DNA from 4 places in the Blautia liquoris genome. Region 3 is predicted to be linked to each of the others. Evidence: riboswitches for the same ligand, from Rfam matches in the RefSeq annotation. Region 3 holds a riboswitch; each other region holds the start of a gene.

The links. Region 3 has a riboswitch for cobalamin ahead of INP51_RS08475 (leucine-rich repeat domain-containing protein). Riboswitches for the same ligand answer to the same signal wherever they lie in the genome.
Region 1: another riboswitch for cobalamin. It lies ahead of INP51_RS15460 (ABC transporter substrate-binding protein); the one in region 3 lies ahead of INP51_RS08475 (leucine-rich repeat domain-containing protein).
Region 2: another riboswitch for cobalamin. It lies ahead of INP51_RS06135 (ABC transporter substrate-binding protein); the one in region 3 lies ahead of INP51_RS08475 (leucine-rich repeat domain-containing protein).
Region 4: another riboswitch for cobalamin. It lies ahead of INP51_RS03235 (energy-coupling factor ABC transporter permease); the one in region 3 lies ahead of INP51_RS08475 (leucine-rich repeat domain-containing protein).

What each region holds. Positions count from the first base shown of each region.
Region 1 covers NZ_CP063304.1:3,390,235-3,393,388, reverse strand. The annotation lists gene INP51_RS15465 (FecCD family ABC transporter permease) at 1-867, opposite strand, end outside; gene INP51_RS15460 (ABC transporter substrate-binding protein) at 870-1,853, opposite strand; cobalamin riboswitch at 2,008-2,208, opposite strand; gene INP51_RS15455 (heavy metal translocating P-type ATPase) at 2,235-3,154, opposite strand, start outside.
Region 2 covers NZ_CP063304.1:1,358,310-1,361,463, reverse strand. The annotation lists gene INP51_RS06140 (FecCD family ABC transporter permease) at 1-604, opposite strand, end outside; gene INP51_RS06135 (ABC transporter substrate-binding protein) at 655-1,722, opposite strand; cobalamin riboswitch at 1,895-2,082, opposite strand; gene INP51_RS06130 (molybdopterin molybdotransferase MoeA) at 2,267-3,154, shown strand, end outside.
Region 3 covers NZ_CP063304.1:1,845,270-1,848,423, reverse strand. The annotation lists gene INP51_RS08480 (NlpC/P60 family protein) at 1-863, shown strand, start outside; cobalamin riboswitch at 1,062-1,269, shown strand; gene INP51_RS08475 (leucine-rich repeat domain-containing protein) at 1,523-2,362, shown strand; cobalamin riboswitch at 2,445-2,630, shown strand; gene INP51_RS08470 (hypothetical protein) at 2,777-3,154, shown strand, end outside.
Region 4 covers NZ_CP063304.1:705,400-708,553, forward strand. The annotation lists gene cbiQ (cobalt ECF transporter T component CbiQ) at 1-370, opposite strand, end outside; gene INP51_RS03230 (energy-coupling factor ABC transporter substrate-binding protein) at 393-716, opposite strand; gene INP51_RS03235 (energy-coupling factor ABC transporter permease) at 721-1,467, opposite strand; cobalamin riboswitch at 1,624-1,829, opposite strand; gene hemA (glutamyl-tRNA reductase) at 2,009-3,154, shown strand, end outside.

The sequences.
Region 1 (3,154 bases), 1.5 Mb from region 3:
GGAAGCAGGGATGACATATTTATGAGAAGCGCCAAATATTCTTCGGGCCACATGTGGTGTGAAGAGATCAACAAAGCCTATGACACCCGCAACGGAGACAATTGCGCCTGTGAGAATAGCTCCCAGAGACAGCAGAAGCCATTTCATCTTCTGCACGTCAACACCAGATGTCTGAGCCTGCTCATCTCCTAAGGTCATGATATCCATCTGTCTGGAACAGTTCATAGCAATAAGAGTACCTGTCAGTACAAAAGGCAGAATCATCCAGAAATCACGTGGCGTTCTCATGGAGAAGCTCCCCATCTGCCAGAAGACCAGACGCTGCATGTTTTCTTGTGAAACGGACATCAGAATTGTGATCATGGCATTGGCAAACATGGAAAAAGCCATTCCAGTCAGGATAATAGAGTTATTGTGTAGTCCCCTGTCAACCTTTACTGCGACAGCGAGAGAAAGGAAGACGGTGATGATACCTGCTGTCAGCCCGAATACAGGCAGTGTCAGAAACCCAAGAAATGAGAGGTTTAAGACAATCACAAAACTTGCTCCAAGCGCAGCCCCGGAAGAAACTCCCAAGGTAAATGAAGACGCCAGGGGGTTTTGCAGCACAGACTGCATCATGACACCACTTACAGCAAGCCCTCCACCAGAGACAAATGCAAGTAATGCACGTGGGATCCGAGTTTTCAGCAAGATGGAGATTATGGTGTCTTCCACAGGAGCCTGGAACTTTATATGGAATAACTGACCGACAATTACTTTTAAGGTGTCCTGTGGAGCTATAGAAACGCTTCCGATTCCTACAGCAGCAATTAAGGATAAGATGCATAAAAGAATCAGGATGATAAATTTTTTAATATTCTTCATGGTTATTTAAAAGAATCAGGATAAAGTACTTTTGCCATCTGTTCTATGGCAGTTACAACATGTGCGTTTGGCTGTGAGCTTGCATTAGGATCTATGAGAAATACCTGTTTGTTTTTCACCGCATTAATAGCGTCCCAGCCATTGCGATTGAAAATGTCCGACACAGGATCATCCATATAATCGATATTGGTAAAAATGATATCCGGATTTTTATCCAGTACAGATTCCTCAGAGACAGAAACCCAGCCGTCCTGATCTGAAAAGATATTTTTGGCTCCCAGCATTTCTATGATTTCATTCAGATAAGTTCCGTTTCCTATACTCACCAGGTTTGGGGATTCACCGATTTCAAAATAAACTGTTTTAGCCGGTGCATCTTTATCTACTTTATTTTGAAGGTCATTAATTTTTGATTCCATATCTGCTACAAGTTTTTTTGCGCTTTTTTCCGTTTTTGTAACTTGTCCAATAAAAAGAATATCTTTTTTTATATCATCCAGACTGGAAGCGGAAGGGATTGATGTCATCAAAAGACCTAAATCTGTAATGGGCTTAAAGGGATCTTCGCCGCCTGATTTACTCATTCCGGTAGTAAAAATGATATCTGGTTTTAAAGATGAGATACTTTCCACATCTGGGGCCATAATATCGTAAGCCGGCAGGCTCTGATCTACCCCGTCAATGGGAAGAGAGTACTTGTCGACAGCGACAAGCTTGTCCGCTAAACCCAAATCGACGATTGTCTGTGTGATTGCAGGTGCCATCGAGATGATTTTGTCGGAATGTTCTGGTAATACAAAGTCATTTCCCTCACGGTCTTTGATAGTCTTTTCTTCTTTTGCAGTGGAAGCAGACTGACTGGTCTGTGAAGTTGAAGAGCTACGATTGGATCTTGATGCAGCCTCGTTGCCTGCGCAGGCAGAAGTTGTTAATACCATGACTGAAGATAAAAAGACAAGCAGGTATTTTCTGAATTTGTTTTTCATTTGTTGTTTCCTCCTGTTAATGATAAAATCGGTGGTATAAAGCAATATAAAAAACTCCAGCAAAAGCCGGAGTTTCAATATTCAATCAAATTACAAGATAACAATTATGGTGTATGCTGTTGAATTATCATAAACTCCATGACCTGTGAAATTTAATGAAAACAGGCTATTGGCAGGTCTTTCGACTTAGATATCAACACATATACTCGCCTTCCCAAGAGATATAATCCCCCAGTGGCCGTTAAAATCTGAGATATGCTCCATCCATACGGCAGCAGGACTGTTCAGGATTCTCACCCGATTCCCCAAATCCAATAACTATAACTTGTATTACACCATATTTTTATCCGAATGTCAATCATAGCTGAGCGGTTTTAGGCATTATTTTTTATACAAGATCCTTATGGAGTTCAGAACACAGAGGATCGTCACGCCGGTATCCGCAAAGACTGCCATCCACATATTTGCGAATCCAAAAAGTCCGAGGGCCATAACCAGAATTTTCACAGCCAGGGCAAACACCACATTCTGTTTGGAGATGCGGTTGGAAACCCGGGCAATATGAAGAGATTCAGGAATTGCTTCCATGCTTGAGGTCATGAATACGACATCTGCAGCTTCAATCGCAGCATCTGCACCGCTGCCCATAGCAGCACCGACATCGGCGCCTGCGAGAACGGGTGCATCGTTGATCCCGTCTCCGATAAACATAACGGCACCGTTTTCATCGCGAATCTGGGCGAGCTTTGTAACTTTATCCTGGGGAAGCAGCCTTGCATATACTTGTTCAATACCTGTTTCCCCCGCAACGGCATTGGCACTGTCTGTCTCATCTCCGGTGAGCATAGCAGTTTTAATTCCGAGATTTTGCAGTGCGGAAACCGCGGATCTGGCGTCGTCCTTGATAGTATCTGAGATCATAAGTCTTCCAATATATATGCCGTCCAGGGCGACAAATACCTCAGTTCCATAGGATGGGGCGTTGAACGGAGTTTTAATATGAAACTGATCCATAAGCTTCTTATTTCCGCAGATAACTTTTCCCTGTGCAAGAACAGCAAGGACCCCGTGTCCGGCGAGTTCCTCCACAGATTTTGGTTCTGTAATCTCAAGACCTTTTTCTTTTGCTGCAGATACGATACTATGAGCAATTGGATGCGTGGATGTTGATTCCGCAGATGCACATAAAGTGAGAAGTTCTTCCGAGGTAATACCCTTTTCAGGCACTGTCTGCTGGAGGATGAAATTTCCCTTGGTAATCGTTCCTGTCTTATCCATCACAACGGTTTTTATATTATTCA
Region 2 (3,154 bases), 490 kb from region 3:
CCATGGTCCAAAAAGAAACTGATCGAATTCCCTCCGCGTCTTTTGCAATATAAATGATAAAGTTTGTAAAAGCGGAACAGATTGCATTGACCGCCATGCCAGCCAAAAGAAGTTTAATCGTATTTCCGCGTCCTTTTCCCGAAAACGCAATAGCAAAGACAAACATTGAAGTCAAAAGGGCTCCTGCAAACGCTCCAACAGAAATCCCAAGTGCCCCAAACCAGGAAAACATCCCCAGAAGAATCCCTGCTGTTGCACCAAGTGACGCACCAGAAGATATTCCAAGAACGTATGGATTCGCAAGTGGATTTCTCACAACGGCCTGCATGACAACACCAGACAGTGAAAGTCCTGCTCCCACTACGACTGCCATAAGCACTCTGGGAAGCCTGATATTCCAGATAATCTCCATCGTCGGACCATTTAAAAGTTCACTGGCTTGCGCTGTCTGAATCCCAAAAATTTTATAACAAATCACTTTTGCCACATCCATAGTCTTAATTGGCACCGGCCCAAATGTAATAGCTGAAATCAATGAAAGAATCAATAGAACAGACATGACAATCAAAACGATACTTAATGGGAAGTTTTTCTTCTTTTTCAAAATCACACCTCAGTTATTTCCTCATGTCATCCATAAGTTTCTCCTCCGGACTATTTAAAAAGGTCCGGGTAGAATGCTTTCGCCATGTCTGTGACAGTATCCGTTGTCTCATAGTTTCCACCATAGAAATCTACATAATCTACCGATACAAAGCGATCATCTTTTATTGCATTCACCTTTTCCAGAGAGGGATTCTCTTTCAAAGCCTTGATTTTATCGTCAGCTGTAGAGTCTGTCCTATTAATGATCAGGATAACATCCGGATTTAGATTGATCAGATTTTCGACACTTTGAGAGCCAAATGTCTCATCCAGCGAGATTCCACCGGCTTTTGTGATAAGATCAGTTGTAAGATCTTTTTTTGCACGTCCAAAGAACTCATTCTCCTTTACAATTTGAACGGTCAGCACCTTAACTTTTTCATCATCTGAAAGTGTGGATGTTTTCTTTTCGATGGATTCCTGCTTCTGTTTCATATCATCAATCATCTCAGAAGCCCTTTCCTGCACATCGAAAATCTTTCCCAGTTTTTCTATATCTGTATAAATTCTTTCAACTGTACGATTGTTTTCATCAGATGCAGTATTGTCCATGATATATGTATTAATTCCCTTATCATTCCACTCGCTGATGTTTCCAAGTGCCTTTTCATTGAATGTAGAACCCCATCCAATGATAATATCTGGCTTCTGAGCAATAACAACCTCCTTGGAAGGACTATCTGTGTCACTAATAATATTCAAAGCATTGAATTTGTCGCGGTAAGTTTCTCCTACATCGCCGACGCTCTTGCTGGCTCCAACGATTTTATCATCAAGGCCTAATGCGAGCAATAACTGAACCGCCTGCGGCTGATTGGATACAATCCTCTCGGGAGCTTTTTCAAATATCTGTTCTGCCTTGTTTCCATCACCATCATAATTTTCAATTGTAAGTGGATAAGTGGTAACGTTTTCTGATGTTGCCTGAGAAGCGTCTGGTTTTGAACTTGCCGAAATTTCAGTGGGTGCTGATGTGCTTTTGCTTTTAGATGTTGTCGATGTAGTCTTACCACATGCACTAAGCGCCAGTGCAAGAGTCAGACACATAATCAATACTGCTGATACTTTTTTCTTCATTTGAAGCCTCCATAATAAATTTGGTTGTCAGATATAGCTTATAAATGAATAATAAAAGCAGGCATAAAAATAGAAAAATCTGCCTTTGAAGGCAGATTAAATATCTGATCTATATAATATCTATACAATATCTCTATATGTATCAGAAACTTCACAAAAATCTCCACCGAAATCTGTTTTATAAGTTAAGGCAGGTCTCCTGACTTTGGTTCAGCCGAATATTCACCTTCCCGGACCAGTCCTTTCATCTATGTCCAGTGGTATCCAAATATCCGTCCCCATCTCACAGTAGCGGCGGCTGTTCAAGATTTGCACTTGATTCCCTATTAATACTAAATAACCTAAACTTTTTCATATTCAATTATAACTTTGAAAATTATAACACTTAAAACCAATGGCGTCAAACAAATAAAAAAATCTTCCATTGAGCTTGATTCTTCAAAAAAAATCTGTATAATAAGGGTTGTACTTTTAAATACATAACGCTTTTTCAATTCAAAGTAGCTTTTTAAAAAATTCGAATGAGAAAGGATATCTGTTTACTATGGATAAATTACCAACACGTAATAAACTTCTTCATCATTTCTACGAACACTGGCGTCCACAACTTGGCACAGAAACCATTCCAATCGACGAGGCTGAGGGACGTATCTGTGCCAAATCGTATCAATCTGGTAACCAAATTCCTCTTGTCAGAAGTTCTGCCTTTGACGGAATAGCAGTAAAATCAGCCTCTTTTTCAGATGGAATGCCAGACACTTCCGTCTGGATTAAAGATCAGGACTTCTGCCGTGCTGATACCGGAGATGATTTTCCTGATGAATTTGACACGGTGATAAGAATAGAAGCCGTCACTTTTCTTCCGGAAAGTGGAGTTAAGTTGGATCTTTCAAAAGAACCTGTTCCCGGTGAGGGTGTGCGTACATCCGGAAGTTTTATGTCAAAGAACGATGAACTAGTAAAGGAAGGCGATATTCTGACCCCGCTTTCACTGACAAGTCTCCTTGCCGGAGGATACACCACTGTGGAGGTAAAAGCACGTCCACGAGTTGTCTTTCTTCCCACAGGAAGCGAACTGATCAAACCTGGAACTCCTCTGACACGTGGAAAAAATATAGAAACAAACGGAAGTCTGATCAAGATGATTATGTCTAAATGGGGAGCAGATGTAACCTGTCTCCCCATCTGTTATGACAATCATGACAGTCTTAGAAATGCAATTTTTACTGCATTGGATTCAGCAGATATTTTAATTGTAAATGGTGGTTCATCCAAGGGTAATGAAGATTTCACCGTTCATCTTCTAGAGAAAGAGTCGAGTTTTTTTACACATGGTGTGCGTTGCGTCCCAGGAAGGCCGGCTGTATTCAGCCTGATACAAGATAAACCTGTTATTAACCTTCCTGGACCACCTGCAGCTGCACTCGCTGTA
Region 3 (3,154 bases):
ACCTGATGATGGACGAAGATGCTCATATGCAGGTGGATGCACTCGGTGAGAACAAATTCTCTCTGGCGGAATGTATGATTGCCGAATATGAGAACAAAGCTTATCGCTATTCTCCCTATACGGTGAGAGAAGTAGAAGCCGGAAGTGAGGTTCGGTCATCGCTTCTGAAATTTTCACAGCAGTTTCTGGGACATCCCTATGTCTGGGGTGGTGTGAGTCTGACAGACGGCGCCGACTGTTCCGGTTATGTGATGCAGGTATTTAAACGCTTTGGCTATTCCCTGCCGCGTACATCAAGAGAGCAGGCATATGCGGGAACCAGAATTCCGGCTGCGGAGGCAAAACCCGGAGACTTGATCTTCTATGCGAGACCCAATGGAACCATCTACCATGTCATGATCTACATGGGAGACGGGAAAGCGATCAATGCTCAGAGTACGAAGACCGGCATTGTGATCTCCAATGTGGACTATGCAAAGGTTCCCTGGGCCGTTCGTGTGATCGAGGATCAAAACGCGATGGGAGTCAATCCCATATTCCAACTGCTGAATCAGGGACGAGCAAAACCGTCCGGAATATATCTCGGCAGGTTTAAACTCACTGCATACTGCAGCTGCCCAATTTGCTGCGGAAAGTGGTCGAAGGGACCGACTGCCAGCGGCAGGATGCCGGTACAGGGACGAACTGTCGCTGTCGGAGGGATTGGTTTCGGAACAAAATTGAATATTGGCGGACAGGTGTTTACCGTGGAGGATAGAGGAACACCATACGGACATATTGATATTTATATGAACAGTCATGAAGAGGCAAAACAATTCGGTGTTCAGTATGCGGATGTCTATGTTCCAGACAATATGATGTAAATCAGTGCAATACCCTGCTAGGGATCAGAAATTTTGACAGCTGATCTTTAGCAGGGATTTTTCTGTGTTCGAAAGAAATTCAAGTGTTGCTATTCTGTGAAATTCTGACGAATATAAAGTGAAATAATCGTTGAAAATAACAAAATTTGTATTATTACTTGTATACTTCCGTATGCTGTGCTAGACTAAAATAATAACAAACAATTACCGGTCTTAAGTTCCTGGTGCTATGTGCGATTGGGTACAGGCGTCAGGCCAAGAGGGAACAAGGTTAGAATCCTTGGCAGTCGTGCTACTGTATGCGCGTAATTTCTCCATATACCATTGTACACATTTTAAAATTGTATGAGAAGGGGAGAGATGGGATTGCGTAAGCCAGGAGACCTGCTTAAAGCTGTTGCCAATTATTACACGCAATGATAAATGGAGTGGGAAATTGTCGTTCTTTTTGTACCCTTTTTATAAAGAGAAATTTCCTATTTATCATGCGCATACTGCGGCAGCGAAGGTAATCGTTAAGATAGCTCTATTTTCTTGTGATTGAAAGCTGAGGTGCAGTGTGATGCTGCATCTTTTTATTATATTGGAAATCTGGTTTTCCATATAATAAAGCCCCTCTGGGGTGTACATATACTTGTGTTACTGTGGGAGGTGATATATTGGGTGAAAGGGTTTCCGTTTGGAGGAAGGCGGAATCCGGGTATACGTTTACAAAAGCACAGGGAAAAGCAATCGAAAAACAAAAAGAATGGACGGCAGATCCGAATTGTCGTGCGATTGGTGAGGGAGCTTTTCAAAATAACAACAAATTACGGCGGGTCATTTTGCCCGAACATGTGAAAGAGGTGGGTGCCCAAAGCTTTGAAAACACGGCACTTCGGAATGTGGAGATGCAGGGAATCGTGTTCGTCAGGAAGGAAGCGTTTTCCAACTGTACCAGACTTAGCCAGGTGCACATTCCCGGAACAGCCAATTTCATAGGCAAACGGGCATTTGCACAGTGCCGGCGTCTGGAGCAGGTTCAATTTGAGCGGGGAAGTCTCTATCAGGAGATTAAGACGGAGACCTTCGCAGGCTGTTCCCATCTGAATTCCATAGTCCTTCCAGATGGGATTACAAGAATCGAACGGCGGGCATTTTACAAATGTACGGCACTAGAGGAGATGAAGTTTCCGACCGGTCTGAAAGAGATTGGCATGGAAGCGTTCTATCAGACGGCATTAAAAGAGCTGATACTGCCGGAGGGGTTGGTAAGGATTGGGGACAGCGCATTCTTAAAATGCAACCAGCTGGAATACGTGCAGATTCCTGACCATGTAAAAGTGATTGAAAAGTGGGCGTTCCACGGTTGTAACCGGCTGAAAGTTCTGGAGATTCCAGGAGATCCGGTAGAAATTGGACCTTGGGTCATCAATAAGGCAGCCAGAATCCGTTGCAGGAAGGGTGGAAAAGTAGACGGTTATTGCCGGAAATCCGGATTTCAGGTAGAATACCTATAGAAGAGAGGAGGGAAAGAAATAATATGTTAAATATTGACAAACCAGATATATAAGATTATACTATAGTTATAAAAGAAAACTGAATATTGAGAAATTTTTGTGGTCAGAGCATACGCTCTGTTTAAAGGAATCCGGTGAGAATCCGGAACAGTTATCCCTGCTGTATGGGGGACGAAAGAAAGCAAGATGCCACTGGAGGATATCCGGGAAGGTGCTTTTGAGTAGGAGGAACCCAAGTCAGAATACGAACACAAAATTCCCAGATGCTACGTCCATAGGCAGAATGGAGGTGTATTTTTTGTACACTCCGATAAGTATTATCGATTATAGTGGGACAGGCGCCGTCCCAGTATGATAGGAACTTTTACGTTAGTAATACTTAACCCGCTTGGAAAAGCGGAGAAAGGAGTAACAATGAGGTTAAAGAATTTAGTTAAGAGGATGGTTGGAGTTGTTCTGGCAATGGTGATGGTATTCTCCATGAGCATGAGTGTGTTCGCGGCACCCAGTGGTACGGTGGATGTAACCATTATAAACAAAGGTAGTACAGTAGCTGAACAAACGGTATCAATCAGCGCTATTCAGGCTGAAGTAGGAACTGACGGACACTATTACACCACAACACCATACACGGATTATGACACAGAGGGGGTCAAGGTTCCGACAGTGGCAGATGCCTTGATTAAGGCATACGCAATGGAAAATAGTTTGAATGCTTTGACTCTCGCAACCTATACTCCCGGTGGTTCATCCACATCGTATGCTATAAGCTATGACTGGGATTTACATCCA
Region 4 (3,154 bases), 1.1 Mb from region 3:
AGGACACACTGGCAAGAGCTGTCAGTATCAGAGAAATTCCCTGGTGAAGTCCTGCATGGCTTCCGGTGATGAAGTAACTTCCGATGGGTATGGCATAAGCATCCAGTGGGGTCCTGCTGATATTTACAAGGATTGCGATGGTAGACAGGAGAAGAAAGGCCAGAGGAATTCCCATAAGCCTGAGAAACCGGCGCATAAGAACTCCTCCGCGGCAGACACAAAGCCAGGTGTTGACACCGATCACAATGCAGGAGATTAGTGCGGAACGGCTGATGATGCATAAAATAAGTGTGGTGATGCTGTATGCAAGTTTTACCCCCGCGTTGACATATCGAAGTTTTGACTGATAACAAAGTTTATCAATAATCATAGTCTGCCCCTTTCCATGGTAATTACAGATCCTGATCTTCTTTGCCCAGCTTTTTGCGCTCCACAAGACGGCCCATGCAGTATGCGATGATGCCGACACCGATTCCGGTCTGGAGACAGAATAAAAGACTTTCTACTTCACCTGGGAGTTCACCACCGATAATTTTTTCAAGAATCGGCTCAGCCCATGGCTCATAGCTGCTGTCAACTTCTGCCACTACTTCGCTTCCGGCATCATCAGATCCGCCGAACTCGGCGCCTTTTAAAGCAAACAGTGGAACGAATGCGATCAGTATGGCCACAATCAGCAGAATCACTACAAGTTTGGTATTTTTTTTCTCTTTCATCAGATTAAGCCTCCTTCATAAAACCGATGGATTTCAGTTCTTTTTTCGCATATGTTTCCAGGCCGATGATGATCAGGACGGTGATGATTCCTTCGAGGATCGCAAGCGGGACCTGGGTAGGTGCGAAAACAGCCAAAAATTTCACAGCGGATGCCGGGACGCCTCCGGCCTCTGACGGATGAGCCAGTGCCAGCTGGAAAGCTGTAATACAGTATGTAAAGAGATCCCCTAAAGTGGCTGCAAGGAAGATGGAGACCAGCTTATTGACTTTGAGTTTCATGCAAAGCTTATAGATTCCATAAGAGAGGAACGGTCCTGCGATTGCCATGGAGAACGTGTTGGCACCGAGTGTTGTAAGGCCTCCGTGTGCCAGAAGAATTGCCTGGAACACAAGTACGATGATTCCCAGTATGCTGACAGCGGCAGGTCCGAAAAGAATCGCTCCGAGGCCCGTTCCGGTCATGTGAGAGCAGCTTCCGGTTACAGACGGAATCTTCAGTGATGATATCACGAAGATGAAAGCTCCGGCCATTGCCAGAATTGTAAGGGCACGCCGATTGGTATTCAGCGTATTTTTGATGGAAAAAAATCCTGCAACAAAGAAAGGAATACAGATAACCCCCCATACAATACAATAGACCGGGGGAAGGTATCCTTCCATAATGTGCATCGCATTCGCAGCCGGTATGATACCAAAGCTGATCGCCAGTGCGGCAGCAAGCGCCACAAGTTTCTTTTGTTTCTTGTTCATAATTACTCCTTTCATTTTTACGTATACCCCCCTATTATCTTTTTGTGCATGAAAAAAACGCCTCATCATGCTTCCGTTTTTATATTATGAAGGGCGTACAGACGGCCGGGTATACAAAAAAGCCGCCTTACGAGATGCCATCACTCGTGACACCGCGTAAATCTCATACAAAAGGCAGGTCTTCTGGCTTAAGTCATATCATCTGTCTCCTTCCCGGTTACCCAGTGGATCTATTGACAGGATACTTTGCGCATGAGCGCAAAGGACTATCACAGCGGCGTGACCGCGGGGGAATCATACCCCTACTTCCCTATTATCCTATGAAAATGAAAAACACAGGCTCCTTTTGCATTCAATTGTAACAAAATTATAAAGCTTATATGAGTAAAAGTCAATGTGAAATATACAAGAGCTCAAAGTTGTGAGCTCCATGTTTGCATGAAAATGCATAAGTAAATTTCGCAAAAGAGAGAAAAGAGAGTTTAGAATTTAAACAAAGTGTGTTATGATAAGTGCTGTAAATACGATGGAGGAATTGAAGATGAGTGTACAAATGGTCGGCATTGATTATCATCGCGCCGATGTGGATATACGAGCTGCTTTTTCATTTACGAAAAAAAATGCCGGTGAGGCCATGAAATATCTGACAGAAAAGTCCGTAGTATCCGGATGCGTGATTATATCTACCTGCAACCGCATGGAGTTGTGGGTTAATACAGCACAAGACGAGTGCATCTCTCTGGCAGATGAATTGTGTGAATTAAAGGGAGTATCAAGAAAAGAGTATGACTGCTATTTTGAACAGCGCAGTGGGGATAACGCAATAAGACACCTCTTTCGTCTGGCCTGTGGCTTGGATTCCATGATCCTTGCAGAAGATCAGATTGTGTCACAGGTGAAAGACGCTCTATCTATTGCGAGAGAAAATTACTGCACAGATAATGTACTCGAGGTGCTTTTCAGGAAAGCAGTGACTGCTGCCAAAAAGGTGAAAAGCAGAGTGACTTTTACCCATGGAAATGCAACAGCAGTAAGTCGTGCGGTGGATATGTTGAAATCTCAGGGATACCATTTTAAGAACAAGCGCTGCATGGTTATCGGAAATGGCGAGATGGGCAGAATTTCGGCCTCGACATTAAGAGAGGAAGGTGCCGCCGTCACGGTTACTGTGCGTCAGTACAGAAGCGGAGTGGTACAGATTCCTGCCGGCTGCAATAGAATTAATTACGGCGAGAGGATGGAACTTTTGCCCCGATGCGATCTGGTGGTGAGCGCTACAGCGAGCCCGAATTACACAATACGAAGGGAACTATTTGATCAGAATGGGAAGATGGATCATCCGATTTATGTCATTGATCTTGCGGTTCCGCGGGACGTTGAGCCAGAAGTGGGAGAGATTGAGAATATTACATTATATGACATCGATGATTTCAAGATTACTGCACAGGATGCAAACCGTGAGGCAATCATTCGGGCAGAGAAGATTCTGGATGAGGAGATGGAAGATTTCTTTAACTGGTATAACTGCAGAGATCTGATTCCAAGAATACAGAAACTGCAGGAAGAGGCAGTCAAAGACCTGAACCTTCGGATCAGCAAAAAAATGCATAAATCATCCCTTGAGGAGATAGAACAACAGCTTCTGCTGGAGCAGATTGATGTCTCTGCAGGAAAAGTTGTGGGTAAG